3 regions of the Streptococcus sp. HMSC061E03 genome follow, and region 3 is predicted to be linked to each of the others. Evidence: predicted binding sites of a transcription regulator. Region 3 holds the regulator's gene; each other region holds the start of a gene.
What was found. Region 3 encodes Rex, which represses fermentation and respiration genes when NADH is low (regulators of the CRP and FNR family bind a similar motif). Its sites were predicted from a motif close to TTGTGAANTANTTCACAA; they were not measured.
Positions count from the first base shown of each region.

Region 1: the regulator Rex is predicted to act here: its motif matches at 1,512-1,529, upstream of HMPREF2917_RS10245 (zinc-dependent alcohol dehydrogenase family protein).
Region 2: the regulator Rex is predicted to act here: its motif matches at 2,794-2,811, upstream of HMPREF2917_RS03210 (formate/nitrite transporter family protein).

Region 1 is NZ_KV812802.1:45,658-50,729, forward strand. Features, by position in the region: gene HMPREF2917_RS10230 (hypothetical protein) at 220-777, shown strand; gene HMPREF2917_RS10235 (hypothetical protein) at 791-1,096, shown strand; gene HMPREF2917_RS10240 (hypothetical protein) at 1,096-1,419, shown strand; gene HMPREF2917_RS10245 (zinc-dependent alcohol dehydrogenase family protein) at 1,580-2,632, shown strand; gene HMPREF2917_RS10250 (hypothetical protein) at 2,791-3,177, shown strand; gene HMPREF2917_RS10255 (MurR/RpiR family transcriptional regulator) at 3,293-4,132, opposite strand; gene HMPREF2917_RS10260 (hypothetical protein) at 4,425-4,748, shown strand; gene HMPREF2917_RS10265 (V-type ATP synthase subunit I) at 4,738-5,072, shown strand, end outside.
Region 2 is NZ_KV812784.1:625,152-630,223, forward strand. Features, by position in the region: gene clpX (ATP-dependent Clp protease ATP-binding subunit ClpX) at 1-1,197, shown strand, start outside; gene yihA (ribosome biogenesis GTP-binding protein YihA/YsxC) at 1,209-1,811, shown strand; gene HMPREF2917_RS03205 (glucosaminidase domain-containing protein) at 1,961-2,665, shown strand; gene HMPREF2917_RS03210 (formate/nitrite transporter family protein) at 2,833-3,630, shown strand; ribosomal protein L10 leader region at 3,691-3,825, shown strand; gene rplJ (50S ribosomal protein L10) at 3,864-4,364, shown strand; gene rplL (50S ribosomal protein L7/L12) at 4,441-4,809, shown strand; gene HMPREF2917_RS03225 (hypothetical protein) at 5,013-5,072, opposite strand, start outside.
Region 3 is NZ_KV812784.1:801,644-806,715, forward strand. Features, by position in the region: gene HMPREF2917_RS04005 (ribose-phosphate diphosphokinase) at 1-465, shown strand, start outside; gene HMPREF2917_RS04010 (cysteine desulfurase family protein) at 475-1,587, shown strand; gene HMPREF2917_RS04015 (DUF1831 domain-containing protein) at 1,597-1,944, shown strand; gene HMPREF2917_RS04020 (DUF4649 family protein) at 1,946-2,161, shown strand; gene HMPREF2917_RS04025 (redox-sensing transcriptional repressor Rex) at 2,291-2,938, shown strand; gene radC (RadC family protein) at 3,141-3,824, opposite strand; gene HMPREF2917_RS04035 (porphobilinogen deaminase) at 3,879-4,157, opposite strand; gene HMPREF2917_RS04040 (class A sortase) at 4,327-5,070, opposite strand.

The DNA of each region.
Region 1 (5,072 bases), on a different contig from region 3:
CCCCCACTCGAAAGAGTGGGGGATTTTTGCTATTTGGGTCCAAAACTCGTTTTTTCATAAAAAATTAGACTTTTTTTCAGAAATTGTGTTATTTTTATAGCATTCCGAGCTATTTTATGTTACCCTATAGTGTGTGAATCTGCCTGTAGCTGAAGGGTTATGATCCTTTTTCAGTTATAGGAAACGAAAAAACAAATCCAAGAAAGGAGGCCATCTCAAATGGAGTTAGAAGGTGACGTGCAAGGAAGACAAGATCAGGCACAGAAAATTATTAAAATGCCCCAACGAGATCGGGAAACTTCCACTTCAGAAAATCAGCCATCATCTGCTTCGGTGGTCTCCATGTATGGGCAGGAAAAGCCAAGCATTTCTAGCCTCCATCAGCAACTAGCGAGCGCGTCTGGAACCCAGACCATTCAATTGCGGGAGGAATTGGTGCTGGCGGTAGCGCAGAATGCTTCAGCGCAAGCAACTGCCTTTGAGGCAGAGGTCAAGGATAAGCTGGAAGAGGCCAAGGAGACGGTTTCTCATAAGGTCGCTGAGGTGTCACAAATGGCCCACAGCATGGCCCAATTTTTAACAGACGCAGAAGTGGAGCAACTATTAGGAGAGTTCTCCATGGATGCTTGTTGGGACCAAGCGGTAGAGGCGGAGAACCTCGCCCAAGCAAAGGCCTATTCCACTCGCTTGTCAGATTTGGCAGGTCAGCTGGAGGCTGCATCAGCTCAATTGGTGGACTTGGACAAGGGACAAGCGACGGCCTTTGATTTTTCATAAGTAGGAGAAAAAGATGTTAGAGATCCTGGGAGAGGACAGAGAACGAATTGAGGAGCTCCATCGAGAGATTAAAAAGGAGCAAGAGCGGATTGCGATCAGAAGTTTGATTGCAACGCAGAAAGCCTTGATGATGTTGGAAGGGATGAGTTTGCAGGTAACCTTGGGCGGTCAATCCGAAAAGATGCGCTCTTTTGCTACAACGACCCTCGTTAGTGATTTGAAAGATGGATTTACAGGAGGAGCAGCGGACGCGGTAGAAACAGCACTGAAAGCAGTGAAGAAGCCGATTTTATTGAGTCCGATTAAAGGAGGTATGTGATGTACCATTCAGGAAATAGTGAATTAGAACAACTAGAAGATCGACATTACCGCTTCAATCAAAAGCTCAGTGAGTTGGAGTGGGATTATGCGGATATGCGTATGGATGTCCGCCAACATACAGAAAATTTAGTGGACTGGCTGAGTGCCTTGCATTTTCAAGCGCCAAGTGCGGAGGCCCAAAGTGGCTTGGAGCGTTTATTTGCCTTGCAAGAAGAGTTTGAGGCAGAACTCAAGCGCTATGAAGAGCGTTTAGAAGAAGAGCGTGAGCGCGAGCAGCAAGAGTACTATAAGCAGCGTCAACAATTAGAACAAGGTGATTGAAACATTCCTCTGGTAGAGATAAGAGGAATGTTTTTGTTTGCTCGAAAACTTTTAAAAATGTGCCTATAAATTCTTGCAATCGCTTACTTAGTATGTTATAATATTCACAAAGAAACGAAAATAAAATGGTTTTATCAAACCAACAAAAAAGGAGTCGCTTATGAAAGCTGCAACTTATGTATCTGCAGGCAATCTGCAACTGCTGGATCAACCAAAACCAGTGATCAAAAATCCAACGGATGCCATTGTGCGTGTCTTGAAGACAACCATCTGTGGGACAGACCTTCACATCCTAGGAGGAGATGTTCCGGCTTGTAAGGAAGGCACAATTTTAGGCCACGAAGGAATCGGGATCGTCGAAGAAGTCGGCGATGCAGTGAATAACTTCAAGGTGGGCGACAAGGTTATCATCTCTTGTGTCACAGCTTGTAATACTTGCTACTACTGTAAACGTAGTCTGCCTTCTCACTGTGAAGATGGTGGTTGGATTTTGGGTCACTTGATCAACGGAACTCAAGCAGAGTATGTCCACATTCCACATGCGGATGGTAGTCTTTATCATGCGCCTGAAACTGTGGATGACGAAGCCTTGGTCATGCTCTCAGATATTCTCCCAACCTCTTATGAAATTGGGGTGCTTCCATCTCATGTAAAACCAGGCGATAATGTCTGTATCGTTGGAGCTGGTCCAATCGGCCTTGCGGCTCTCTTGACCGTTCAGTTCTTCTCACCTGCTACGATTATCATGGTGGACTTGTCTGAATCTCGTCTTGAAGCAGCCAAGAAATTTGGGGCAACTCACACCATCTGCTCAAGTGATATCGCTGAAATCAAGGCCTTTATCAATGAAGTGACTGAAGGTCGTGGTGTCGATATCTCCATGGAATGTGTGGGCTATCCTGCTACTTTTGATGTCTGCCAAAACGTTATCTCTGTCGGTGGTCACATCGCCAATGTCGGTGTCCACGGAAAACCAGTTAGCTTCAATTTGGACGAATTGTGGATCAAGAACATTACCCTCAACACTGGTCTTGTCAATGCCAATACCACTGAAATGTTGCTCAATGTCTTGAAATCAGGCAAGATCGATGCGACCAAGCTTATCACCCATCACTTCAAACTCTCAGAAGTTGAAAAAGCCTATGATGTCTTTAAACATGCGGGTGAAAACCATGCACTCAAGGTGATTATCGAAAACGATATCAGTGAATGAAGTGGCAACTAATATTTGTTCATAGTTTTTTTAGACGGACCAGAGATATTCTGGTCCTATTTTCAATCCAAAATAGCAGATGATTCCTTGCAAAATAAATTCATTATCTTATAATAGAAGTGCAGAAAACGATTACATAAAGAGAAAGGTGTGATCTTATGAAACGGTTTTGTTATCATCGTGAATTCTGGATGGACTTCCATTTCTGGATCTTGGTCTTGCTTTTAGCGGCTGTAGCTTTGACGATGCGGGCTCCGCTTTCGGTAGTTAGCCTAGCTTATCTTGCTTTTGTTGGGATTTTGATCCTTCTTCAGGTCTTTCAACCACCTGTATCGCCACGTCAGTATCCAGAAGGTAGCTACCATTTCAATTGGACCTTCTATCGCGATACCCGACTGTATATCGATCTCTTTTTACTAGCAGGTCTCTTGGCAGGACCAATTGCTTCATCGGATATGGTCTATTGGATCTTGCTTGGAGCCGTCGTCGGCTCTATCGGCTTTGTATTTGTCGTAAAGGAAAAAGCAACTCAAAAGATGGCCTAGGTAGATGATATGGTTTCAGTATTATAGAGTAAAAATACTTCTTTAGAATAATCAAAAAACCAAGAAGGATGAGATAAAACTCATCCTTCTTGGTTTTTTAAATAGGGAGACCATATTAAGATTTTCGAGAACGTTGACTAGAAAGCTTTTTGTTTTCCCAGTAGCTATTAAAGACAATTTCCTTTTGTTCTCGGCTTTTATTAAGGAAATGAGCATAGATCAAATCGACCACAATGAGGAGTGGTAAAATCGCAGAGATTCGATCGATATAGGTACTACTAGGAAGGGGTGCGGCCGGTAACACTTCTGTGAATCCTTGGTGGATAGCAGCAGGATTAGCGGTCACAAGAACCGTCTTAGCCCCTTTTTCTTTGGCATCCAAAAGACTGTCTGTAATGGAATTTGTGCTTCCTGATAATGAGAAACCGATGACTAAACAAGAGGAATCGAGAATACTGGTCGTCCATGTAAACCCATCTTGATCGGTTAGGGCTTCACAAACGACCCCCAGGCGCATAAAGCGCAATTTCATTTCTCGAGCGACTAAACCGGAACTACCAATCCCGAAGAAATAGACTCGGTCCGCTTGATCAATTAGTTCAGCTACCTGATCTAATTGGGAATCTTTTACCAGACTTTCAGTGACGTTACTGATATGGTGGTAGCGTTGCAAGACACTGAGAGTGAGTTCGTCATGCTCTTGCACCTGTTTTTGATTTTTGGTTTCTTCGTTAAAGTGATAGACAAATTCCCGATAGCCAGTGAAGCCACATTTTTGAGAGAAACGCGTTAAAGCTGCCTTTGAGACATGGAGTAACTCCGTTACGCGAGAAGAGGACAGGGAGTGCTGTCGTGCTTCGGATGATAAAAAGTACTGGGCAATGTCGCGTTCCATATCCGTTAACTCAGCTTCGTGGCTGGCGATAATAGTGCGTAAATCTTGATCTTGTTTCACAGCAATCCTCCTTTCTCACGAGATGAAATAACAGGATGCTCCTATAATATATTACACATTATAACATGGGTAACCGCTTTATTCAAGTAAAAGCAAGTAAGAAATACTGAAACTAGGAACAGGATAGGAGAAAAGAAGAGAACGCTACCAATCTTGGCAGTTGGGCTTGTTGGTTGTCCACAATTTTCTGAAAATTCCCGGTTGGGCCTGAACAAACGATATGAATTGTGGTATAATTTAAGATAATTGTACTGTTGTTGGAAGAACAATAGTTGAATAAGGAGGTGTGACGATGTCGAATGCAACACTCGAGATGATGCAAGAGATCGAGCAAGCCGCTCAGGGCGTGATCGTAGGCTATGAAGCTCAAGTTGAACAAATCCGAACGGATTCACGCGATCGCCTTGCAACAGTGGCACAGCATTACGATGAGGAAACCAAGCAATTGGTCACAGAGGCAGAAAAAAACGCCCAGGAAAGACTCGTCCGTTTAACGAAAGATCTGGAAGAAACGGTTGCGCGCAATGATGCCAAGGTACAAGAGGCGATGACCGATAAACGAGCTAGGTTAGTTGAAGCCATTGTAGAAAAGGTGGTAGCAAGCTATGGCCGTTAGTCAGATGCAAAAACTGTCCCTCATCTTGCCCAAAGATGACTTGGACAGTCTCCTACTAGCGCTACAGTCTGAGGCAAAAATCCAGATTTATGACCTCAGTGAACAGGAAGAATGGCAGGCTGCCTTTGAGGCAAATACCTTGTCTCAACCCTTGACAGAGGACAATCGTCAAGCCTTGGTAGAGCTGCAAAAACGTCAAGAACAAGTTGAAAAAATGATTCAGACTCTAGAGCCCTACATGCCTGAGAAGAAGGTTCTGCAAGCTCTGAAGGAAGAACCCTTAAGCTTGTCTTTTGATGACTTGCAGGCTCACGGGATGATTCG
Region 2 (5,072 bases), 180 kb from region 3:
TGCTCATTTTGCGGAAAGAGTCAAGATGAAGTCCAAAAAATCATTGCAGGAAACAATGCGTTTATCTGTAATGAATGTGTAGAGTTAGCTCAAGAAATCATCCGGGAGGAGCTTGCTGAAGAAGTCCTTGCTGACCTTAGTGAAGTTCCAAAACCAATCGAATTGCTCAATATCTTGAACCACTATGTCATCGGTCAAGATCGTGCTAAACGTGCCCTTGCTGTAGCGGTATACAACCACTACAAACGCATTAACTTCCACGATACGCGCGAAGACGAGACAGATGTTGAATTGCAAAAATCAAACATCCTCATGATTGGACCTACTGGTTCAGGTAAGACTTTCTTGGCCCAAACCTTAGCACGTAGCTTGAATGTCCCATTTGCTATTGCTGATGCAACAGCCTTGACAGAAGCCGGTTATGTGGGTGAAGATGTTGAAAATATTCTCTTAAAACTTCTTCAAGCAGCTGATTTCAACATCGAGCGTGCAGAACGAGGCATCATCTACGTCGATGAAATTGATAAGATCGCTAAGAAAAGTGAAAATGTCTCTATCACACGTGACGTCTCTGGTGAAGGAGTGCAACAAGCTCTCTTGAAGATCATCGAAGGGACCGTCGCTAGTGTTCCACCACAAGGGGGACGCAAACACCCTCAACAAGAGATGATCCAAGTGGATACCAAGAATATTCTCTTCATCGTAGGAGGAGCCTTTGACGGAATCGAAGAAATTGTTAAGCAACGTCTCGGTGAAAAAGTCATCGGTTTCGGTAAGAACAATAAAGCCATCGATGAATCCAGCTCTTACATGCAAGAAATTGTAGCAGAAGATATTCAAAAATTTGGAATTATCCCAGAATTGATTGGACGTCTTCCAGTCTTTGCGGCTCTTGAGCAATTGACTGTTGACGACCTTGTCCGTATTCTAAAAGAGCCACGCAATGCCTTGGTAAAACAATACCAAACCTTGCTCTCTTATGATAATGTTGAATTGGAATTTGACGATGAAGCCCTTCAAGAGATTGCGAATAAAGCTATTGAAAGAAAGACTGGAGCTCGTGGTCTTCGTTCGATTATTGAAGAAACCATGATGGATGTCATGTTTGAAATTCCAAGTCAAGAAGATGTAAAACTTGTCCGAATCACAAAAGAAGCTGTTGACGGAACAGAAAAACCAGTTCTTGAAACAGCCTAGAAAGATAAAATATGGAAATTAACACACATAATGCGGATATCCTCTTAAGCGCTGCAAATAAGAGTCATTATCCTCAAGATGAGATTCCAGAAGTTGCACTTGCCGGTCGATCAAATGTCGGCAAGTCTTCTTTTATTAATACTCTCTTAAATCGAAAGAACCTGGCCAGAACATCTGGTAAACCAGGAAAAACCCAATTGCTAAATTTCTTCAATATCGATGATAAACTCCGTTTGGTAGATGTACCTGGTTATGGCTATGCACGTGTCTCTAAAAAAGAGCGCGAGAAGTGGGGACGGATGATTGAAGAATACCTCACCAGTCGTGAGAACTTAAAAGCAGTCGTTAGCCTAGTCGATTTTCGTCATGAACCTTCTGCTGATGATGTTCAGATGTATGAATTCTTAAAATATTATGAGATCCCTGTGATCTTAGTAGCGACCAAGGCAGATAAGATTCCACGTGGAAAATGGAATAAACATGAATCCATCATTAAGAAAAAACTAGATTTTGATCCATCAGACACTTTCATTGTCTTTTCTTCGGTAACCAAGGAAGGACTAGAGAAGTCATGGGATGCTATTTTGGAAAATGCGTTTTACGAAATAAATTGAAATGACATGAAAATGTCATTTTTGTTTTGGATTTATCTCGCAATTGTAATAGAAGTGTAATATAAGTGGCTTTGTTTTCTTCTATTTATATGGTATAATCTCTATAAAGATAAAAGATGATAAAAAATTAATTGGAGATAAATTGTATTATGAAAAAGAAAATACGGAATAAAACGAAATTATTTGGTTTGTTCGTTTCTGTATTAGCAGTGGGGACATTTGCTGCTGCTATGAGCGAGCACGTAACATCAGTTGGTGCTAATGATGGAACTTACCAAGCATACTCAGACCCAACTGAAGCTTTCATCTCACAAATTGGTGAGTCAGCTCGTCAGCTTGGTCAAGAGAATGATCTTTATGCTTCAGTTATGATTGCACAAGCGATCTTGGAAAGTGGATCAGGGCAGTCTGGTTTGTCTTCCTATCCACACTACAACCTTTTTGGGATTAAAGGAAGTTATGCTGGGCAATCTGCAGTGATGCAAACTTGGGAAGATGATGGTGCTGGAAATGCGTATACGATTAATGATGCTTTCCGTTCATACCCATCTTACTATGAATCATTGCAAGACTATGTAGCAGTTTTGAAACAAGGACATTTTGCAGGTGCTTGGAAGAGTAACACATCAAGTTATCAAGACGCAACAGCAGCTTTGACAGGTGTTTATGCGACAGATACTAGCTACTACGCAAAGCTCAATCATATCATTGAAACCTATAATTTGACTCAATATGATTCACCAAATGTTCAGGGTGGTATCACTGGTTCGGTATACAATCCATATCGTCAACAGTTCACTTCACAAGAAATCTTGAATTTGGATATCGCTTGGGCGAACCGTTTGAATTATTAAAACTAAAACAGGCAGATGCCTGTTTTTTTATTTGTTTTTAGCACACAGTGATATTCGATATAAAACGTATATGATGAAAAGTTAAGAATTCTTCCTGAAAACCTTTTCAAACTTTTCTCTCTATGATATAATGATTTTGTTCACAAACATTATATAAGGAGAATATTATGTCTGAATCTAATTTTATTCAAAAAGTTGGAGCGGCGTGTAATAAGAAGGAAGATCTCTATCAGAAATCTAAAACGCGCTATGCAGTCCGTTCTATTTTTGCTGGTGGATTTCTTACTTTAAGTACGGCGGTTGGAGCAGTTGCTGCAGACCTGTTGAATACCTTCGTACCTGGATCTGGTCGTTTTCTATTTCCATTCATCTTTGCCTGGGGCTTAGTTTATCTCTTATTCTTAAATGCGGAATTAACCACCTCAAATATGATGTATCTGACGGCGGGTACCTATCTAAAGAAAATTAACTGGAAGAAAGCGTTGGAGATTCTTCTTTATTGTACCTTCTTTAATTTAATTGGTGCTTTAATCGTGGCTTTTCTTTTCAATCAGACAACAGCCTTCGCACATATCGATCCAAAAGGTTTCCTAGCCACGGTAGCAGAAAATAAACTCCAACGAAGCAATCAAGTGGTTTTCTTTGAGGGAGTTATTGCCAATATCTTTGTAAATATTGCTATTCTTTCTTATCTATATTTCAAAGATGAAACAGCGAAGGTGCTCTTAGCCCTATCTGCTATCTATATGTTTGTCTTTATGACCAATGAACACTTGGCGGCCAACTTTGCTTCCTTCTCATTATTAAGCTTTAATTCTGTTTCTAGCCAATTGCCACATTTTGAGTTTTTAAATATTTTACGTCACTATGGTGTCACCTTCTTTGCCAACTGGGTAGGAGGAGGAGTCCTAATGGGACTGGCCTATGCTTGGTTAAATAATATTAAGAGTCTCTACAACGATTAAAAAATATAAAAAAGTTTGCAAAAGTACTTGCATTCTTTTTTTATATGTGATAAACTATTCTACGGTTTGAAAAAACTGCCTAAGACAGTAGGGGAGCTCGACTCATAAAGATCCTACCGAGGACAAAACGTATCAATTAAAAGAAGCGTATTGTACTTTCGTGTCTAGGTTTGGGCGCGTTTTTCTTTTGGAAAAATTCCCCAAGCAAAATAATTACGGAGGTGAACACACTAATGAGTGAAGCAATTATTGCTAAAAAAGCGGAACTTGTTGACGTAGTAGCTGAAAAAATGAAAGCTGCTGCATCAATCGTCGTTGTAGATTCTCGCGGTTTGACAGTTGAGCAAGATACAGTTCTCCGTCGCAACCTTCGCGGAAGCGAAGTTGAGTTTAAAGTTATCAAAAACTCAATCTTGCGTCGTGCAGCTGAAAAAGCTGGTCTTGAAGATCTTGCATCTGTATTCGTTGGACCTTCTGCAGTAGCATTTTCTAACGAAGATGTTATTGCACCAGCGAAAATCTTGAACGATTTTGCTAAAACTGCTGACGCACTTGAAATCAAGGGTGGTGCAATCGAAGGCGCTGTCGCATCAAAAGAAGAGATCCTTGCTCTTGCAACTCTTCCAAACCGCGAAGGACTTCTTTCTATGCTCCTTTCTGTACTTCAAGCGCCAGTGCGCAACGTTGCTCTTGCAGTCAAAGCGGTTGCAGACAACAAAGAAGACGCAGCTTAATCCTAAGCTACGCAGCGTAGCCTAGCTACAAAAAAATATAAATAAAAAATTTAAAACTTATTTGGAGGAAATAACAATGGCATTGAACATTGAAAACATTATTGCTGAAATTAAAGAAGCTTCAATCCTTGAATTGAACGACCTTGTAAAAGCTATCGAAGAAGAATTTGGTGTAACTGCGGCTGCTCCTGTAGCAGTTGCTGCAGCTGGTGCTGCTGACGCTGGTGCTGCTAAAGATTCATTCGACGTTGAATTGACATCTGCAGGCGACAAGAAAGTCGGCGTTATCAAAGTTGTACGTGAAATCACAGGTCTTGGTCTTAAAGAAGCTAAAGAACTTGTTGATGGAGCACCAGCAGTTGTTAAAGAAGGTGTTGCTACAGCTGAAGCTGAAGAAATCAAAGCTAAATTGGAAGAAGCTGGAGCTTCAGTTACTCTTAAATAATAGAGTAACGCAAATTGAATGCGAAAGCCTAGTATATTAAGGTTAAGAATTGCTTAAGGTGATTTAAATCTTAAATAGGGGAGTTATTCCCCACCAAATCCCCGCCAAGTTAGATCTTGGCGGGGATTTTTTCTACAACAAAATAGACACTATAATTCTTTTGTTAGATTTATGATATGCAGAAATTATAGTGCTATTTTAACCTAAATCCAATCATTGCCTTCAACTGGTGCATATGCCCACCAGACCCAAGCTAAACCAAG
Region 3 (5,072 bases):
GGTCCTGATGTTGTAGTCGTCAGTCCTAAAAACTCAGGTGTCAAACGGGCTCGTAGTTTAGCGGAATATCTTGATGCACCGATTGCCATCATTGATTACGAACAAGATGATGCAAACCGTGATTATGGCTATATTATCGGGGATGTCAAAGATAAGAAAGCAATCTTGATTGACGATATCCTCAATACCGGTAAGACATTCTCAGAAGCTGCGAAAATCGTCGAACGCGAAGGTGCTACTGAAATTTATGCTGTTTCAAGCCATGGTTTATTTGTAAAAGGCGCTGTTGAATTATTAGACCAAGCTCCGATCAAAGAAATCTTGGTAACCGATTCTGTTGCTCCAAATGGACCAACACCAAAAAATATTAACTATCTGACAGCTAGCGAACTGATCGCTGAAGCTATTGTTCGCATTCAAGAAAGAAAACCTGTTAGTCCTCTATTTGCCTACCACAAGAAATAAGGTCTTAATGTGATATATTTTGATAATGCCGCAACAACTCCCCTTCTACCTGAAGTCATTGATAAAATGTCTGCAACTATGAAGACCACTTTTGGAAATCCATCGAGCCTTCATGCTCATGGACGGATGGCTAGTAAACTCCTCCGAGAATCTCGCGAGCAGATTGCTCAGTCTCTCCATACTCTTCCAAATCGTATTTTCTTCACTTCAGGTGGATCAGAAAGTAATAATACCGTTATAAAAGGCTACTGCTTGAAACATCAAGCAGATGGCAAACACATCATTACGACCGCTTTGGAACACCATGCGGTTCTAGAACCCATCGAATATCTTGTAGAACGTTTCGGATTTGAAGTGACGATCGTCCAACCAAGAGATGGACGCATTCAGGCTCGTGATATCAAGGCGGCACTTAGACCGGATACCATTCTTGTCTCTACCATGTTTGCCAATAACGAGACAGGCGATCTTCTACCGATTAAAGAAATCGGAGAACTCTTAAAAGATCATCCAGCTGCCTTTCATGTTGATGCTGTACAAGCAATTGGAAAGGTCCCTGTCTATCCCGAAGAGTTGGGAATTGATTTTCTCAGTGCTTCTGCCCACAAATTCCACGGACCAAAGGGCGTCGGCTTCCTTTATGCGGCCACCCCAGATTTTGATAATCTCTTACATGGTGGGGATCAGGAAAATAAGATGAGAGCCAGCACGGAAAATCTTATTTCTATTGTCGGGATGGCAACCGCGCTTCAGCAAGCTACACTTCATCAAGAAGAAAATTTCCACCAGGTTCAAAAACTCGGCCAAGAGCTAGTCAATGGTTTAGCAGCCTACGACTACTACGTAAATGCGAATGAGGATCATCTTCCATTTGTTTGGAACCTTGGCTTTCCGGGTGTCCAAAATGACGTTTTACTGATGCGACTCGATCTTGCTGGAATTTCTGTCTCTACAGGTTCTGCTTGTACCGCTGGTACAGTTCAACCCAGCCATGTCCTTGAGGCGCTCTATGGAAAAGATAGCTCACGTCTAAAAGAATCCCTTCGAATTAGTTTTTCAGAACTCAATACCGTAGAGGAGGTTCAAGACTTCCTCTCAAAACTTAAAGAAATTTTATCATAGGAGAACAATATGGCTTTTGAAACAAGTGTTTCATTGAAAGACTGCAAATATACCTATAGTCTACACCCAAATGTAAAAAAATATACCTTACGTGATAATACATTTGCTGTTACAAAAGTTGGAAATTACGAGTTAAATCGTTTGCTCGAAGCCGTTCCAAATAGCGGCGAAGGCTTCTTACTTAAAATCATTTTCAATAAAGATTTGACAGGTTTTAAGATCAATATTACTGACAAGTCTGGACTTCGCCTGGTTAATATCTTTAAAAATCCAGAGAATGATATCATCCAACAAAAATTCTATTTCCTAATGGATAGTCTTGTCGAAAGAGAAATTTTCAACAAAACAGAGGTCTAATATGGTAACCTTAACTTATATCGACGCTTACCAAGTAGAACGAACGACTACTTATCCCGACCTTGCAGCCTGCATCCTAGCTTTTTCAGGCTGTGTAACCTTGCCTGACTCTTACTCAATCGTATCCATTGAATACAAGGGGGAAAAGCTCCCCTATACAGGGCGAGTCGATGGACTTTATGCTTTTTTGAAAAAGGTAGAACAAGCTGAAAACTAAGCTGATGCTGATGGAACTCTCCATCGCCATCAGCTTTTTCTTTAGACAAAAATATTTTTTAAAAACCGCTCTAGATAGTTGATTTTTTCACAATCTTCCTATACAATAAGAGGGAAAGGTTGTGATATTGTGAAACATGATAAAAATACTCCAATTCCACGCGCAACAGCAAAACGCTTATCGCTCTACTACCGAATTTTTAAACGCTTTAACTCTGAAAAAATAGAGCGCGCAAATTCCAAGCAAATTGCTGATGCAATTGGGATTGACTCTGCTACTGTTCGCCGAGATTTTTCTTATTTTGGTGAATTAGGAAGACGGGGATTTGGTTATGACGTAAATAAACTGATGAACTTCTTTGCCGATCTGTTAAATGACAATGCTATTACCAATGTCGCTATTGTGGGGATCGGAAATATGGGAAGTGCGCTTCTCAACTATCGCTTCCATGAACGCAATAAGATGAAAATTGTCATGGCGTTTGATCTAGACGATCATGAGCTGATCAATACCAAAAGTAAGGACGGAATTCCCATTTACGGTATTTCCACCATCAAAGAAAAGCTCAAACAAGAAGGCATTCAAACAGCCATCCTAACTGTTCCAAGCGTCAAAGCTCAAGAAGTGGCTAGCCTTTTGGTAGACGCTGGTGTCAAGGGAATTCTCAGTTTCTCACCAGTGCATCTGACAGTCCCTAAAGATGTCGTCGTCCAATATGTCGATCTCACCAGTGAATTGCAAACACTCCTTTATTTCATGCGAAAAAACGAAGAATAAAGACTTATACATTAACAAGAAAAGAGGCTGGGACAAAAGTCCTAGCCTCTCTATTGTTTTTGGATTGTCGAGCAAGACGCAGTTGTTGAGTGGGCTCTAATACGCTGATTTCATCAGCTTATACAGGCCTACTCAACTGTGCGGAGGTGGAACGACGAAATCGAATTCTAACGAATGACCGATTTCTGTCCCACTCTCTTTTTTATGCCAAATAATCGGTTTCTTCACGGTAACTATAATAGTTTTCTTCAGATACAATCAAGTGATCCAATAGGGTTAAGCCCATCACTTCACAGGCCTCTAAAACTCGATGCGTTACTTCATCATCGTTTTTACTGGGAAATACGGCACCAGATGGATGATTGTGCGCCAAGATGATAGAGGTTGCCATGTGCTTTAGTGCATAATGCAGGATTTCACGTGGCTCCGCAATACTTCGATTCACGGTTCCAATAAAAATGGTCTGCTGATGAATAATTTCATTCTGCGTATTTAAATAGAGGGCAACCAGGTGCTCCTGTTTCTTATGGCCGATTTCCTGTTGAATTTTATGGGCCAATTTCTGACTGCTCATGATCTGTTCAGAACTCATCAATTCATCTTTATGAATCCTTCGTCCAAACTCAATCACAGCCTGAAGTTCGATGGCCTTCACCCGGCCAATACCTGAGATTTCCTGTAGCTCCTCTAGGGTTAATTGACTTAACTCCTTTAAACTATTAACCGAACTCAAAAGAACTTGTGCAATCTCATAAACGCTTTTTTTCTTATTGCCTGTCCGTAAGAGAATGGATAGCAATTCTTGATGACTCAGCTTATCTACCCCTTCAGAAACCAAACGTTCTCTAGGAAGCAAAGATGGTTCAATAAATGATATGTCGTACATAATTTCCTCCTCACTTATTAATTCGTAATAAATAGAGAAAACGACGACCTTGCATTATTTACAGGTGATTTCTTCCTTCAAATCATCTAAAACTAAGACTTCATCTTTATTAAAGCGGATCTGGTAACCTGTTTGAACTTGTTCAAGCTCTTTTAAAAACTGTTGAATTTCACAGCGAATCAAGTACTCCTGGCTCTGAGGAATGGCCTCTAAAGCTTGGTAGACCTGCTCTACTTCGTAGATTCCTTTCGTAATTAAACCATTTCGTGGAAAATCATTTACTAAGAGATTGTAGAAATGATGTAAGAGATGATAAATTCGCTCTTTTGTCACTATTCTACCTCCTTATCATACTCTTTCTCCTCTATTATATACTGATTTTCCCTTAATATTATGACAAGTTCCTTACATTATATTACCAATCTCTTACAATTTTACAAGAATTTCTCCTAGCTTCCTACATAGAAAAAGCCCAGACATTTCTGTCTCGGGCTTTATTTTCTTATAGTTGCATTTGATTATAAGACTTGCTGAATGAATCCAGGATGTCTTTTGGAGCCTTGTCATAGTCAACAGAGGTTTCCAAATTTCCTTTTACAATCGTACGGTAAGTCGCTGCAGCATCCTCACAGGTCACCAAGGTGATCTCATTAACGCCTTCACGATCTTGAATGACATCTACACGGTCTGGAGTCACTGTCTCAACAGACGAGATGACATAAGTATAGATTTTTTCTTTGTCCGTGATGTAGATCTTCATACCCGCCTTGGCTTTCTCTAATGGTGAGAATAACATGGCATTAGCTCCAGTTAGGCCAAATACGTGGTGACTAGCAAGAGAATAATTGCCTTGTCCCATGACTTGGTTTTCCTTCATGGTCCCTGCTCCGTAGTAGAGGGCTACATTTTCAAGCCCCTTAAAGATCGGAAGGTTCATGTTTAATTCAGGAATCGAAATTCCCCCAATTACTGGTAGTTTTTGAGCTTGCCATTGGGCATTGATGACGGCTTCCGTCGAAAGTGACTGGACATGTTGGAAATCAAAGCTCGTCTTCACTTCTTTATTCTTATCAATGGTTTTTTTATCGACCTTGCTAACCTGATATTGGTTGGTATGCCAAACCATAATCATGTTTCGGATCGGAGCATTGAAAATCAAGAGAAGCGAGAGAATAATCAAAAGTGTTGCAACGATGTTGATAAGAGTATTGCGTAAACTCTTTTTCTTTTTTCTTTTGCGTGACATGC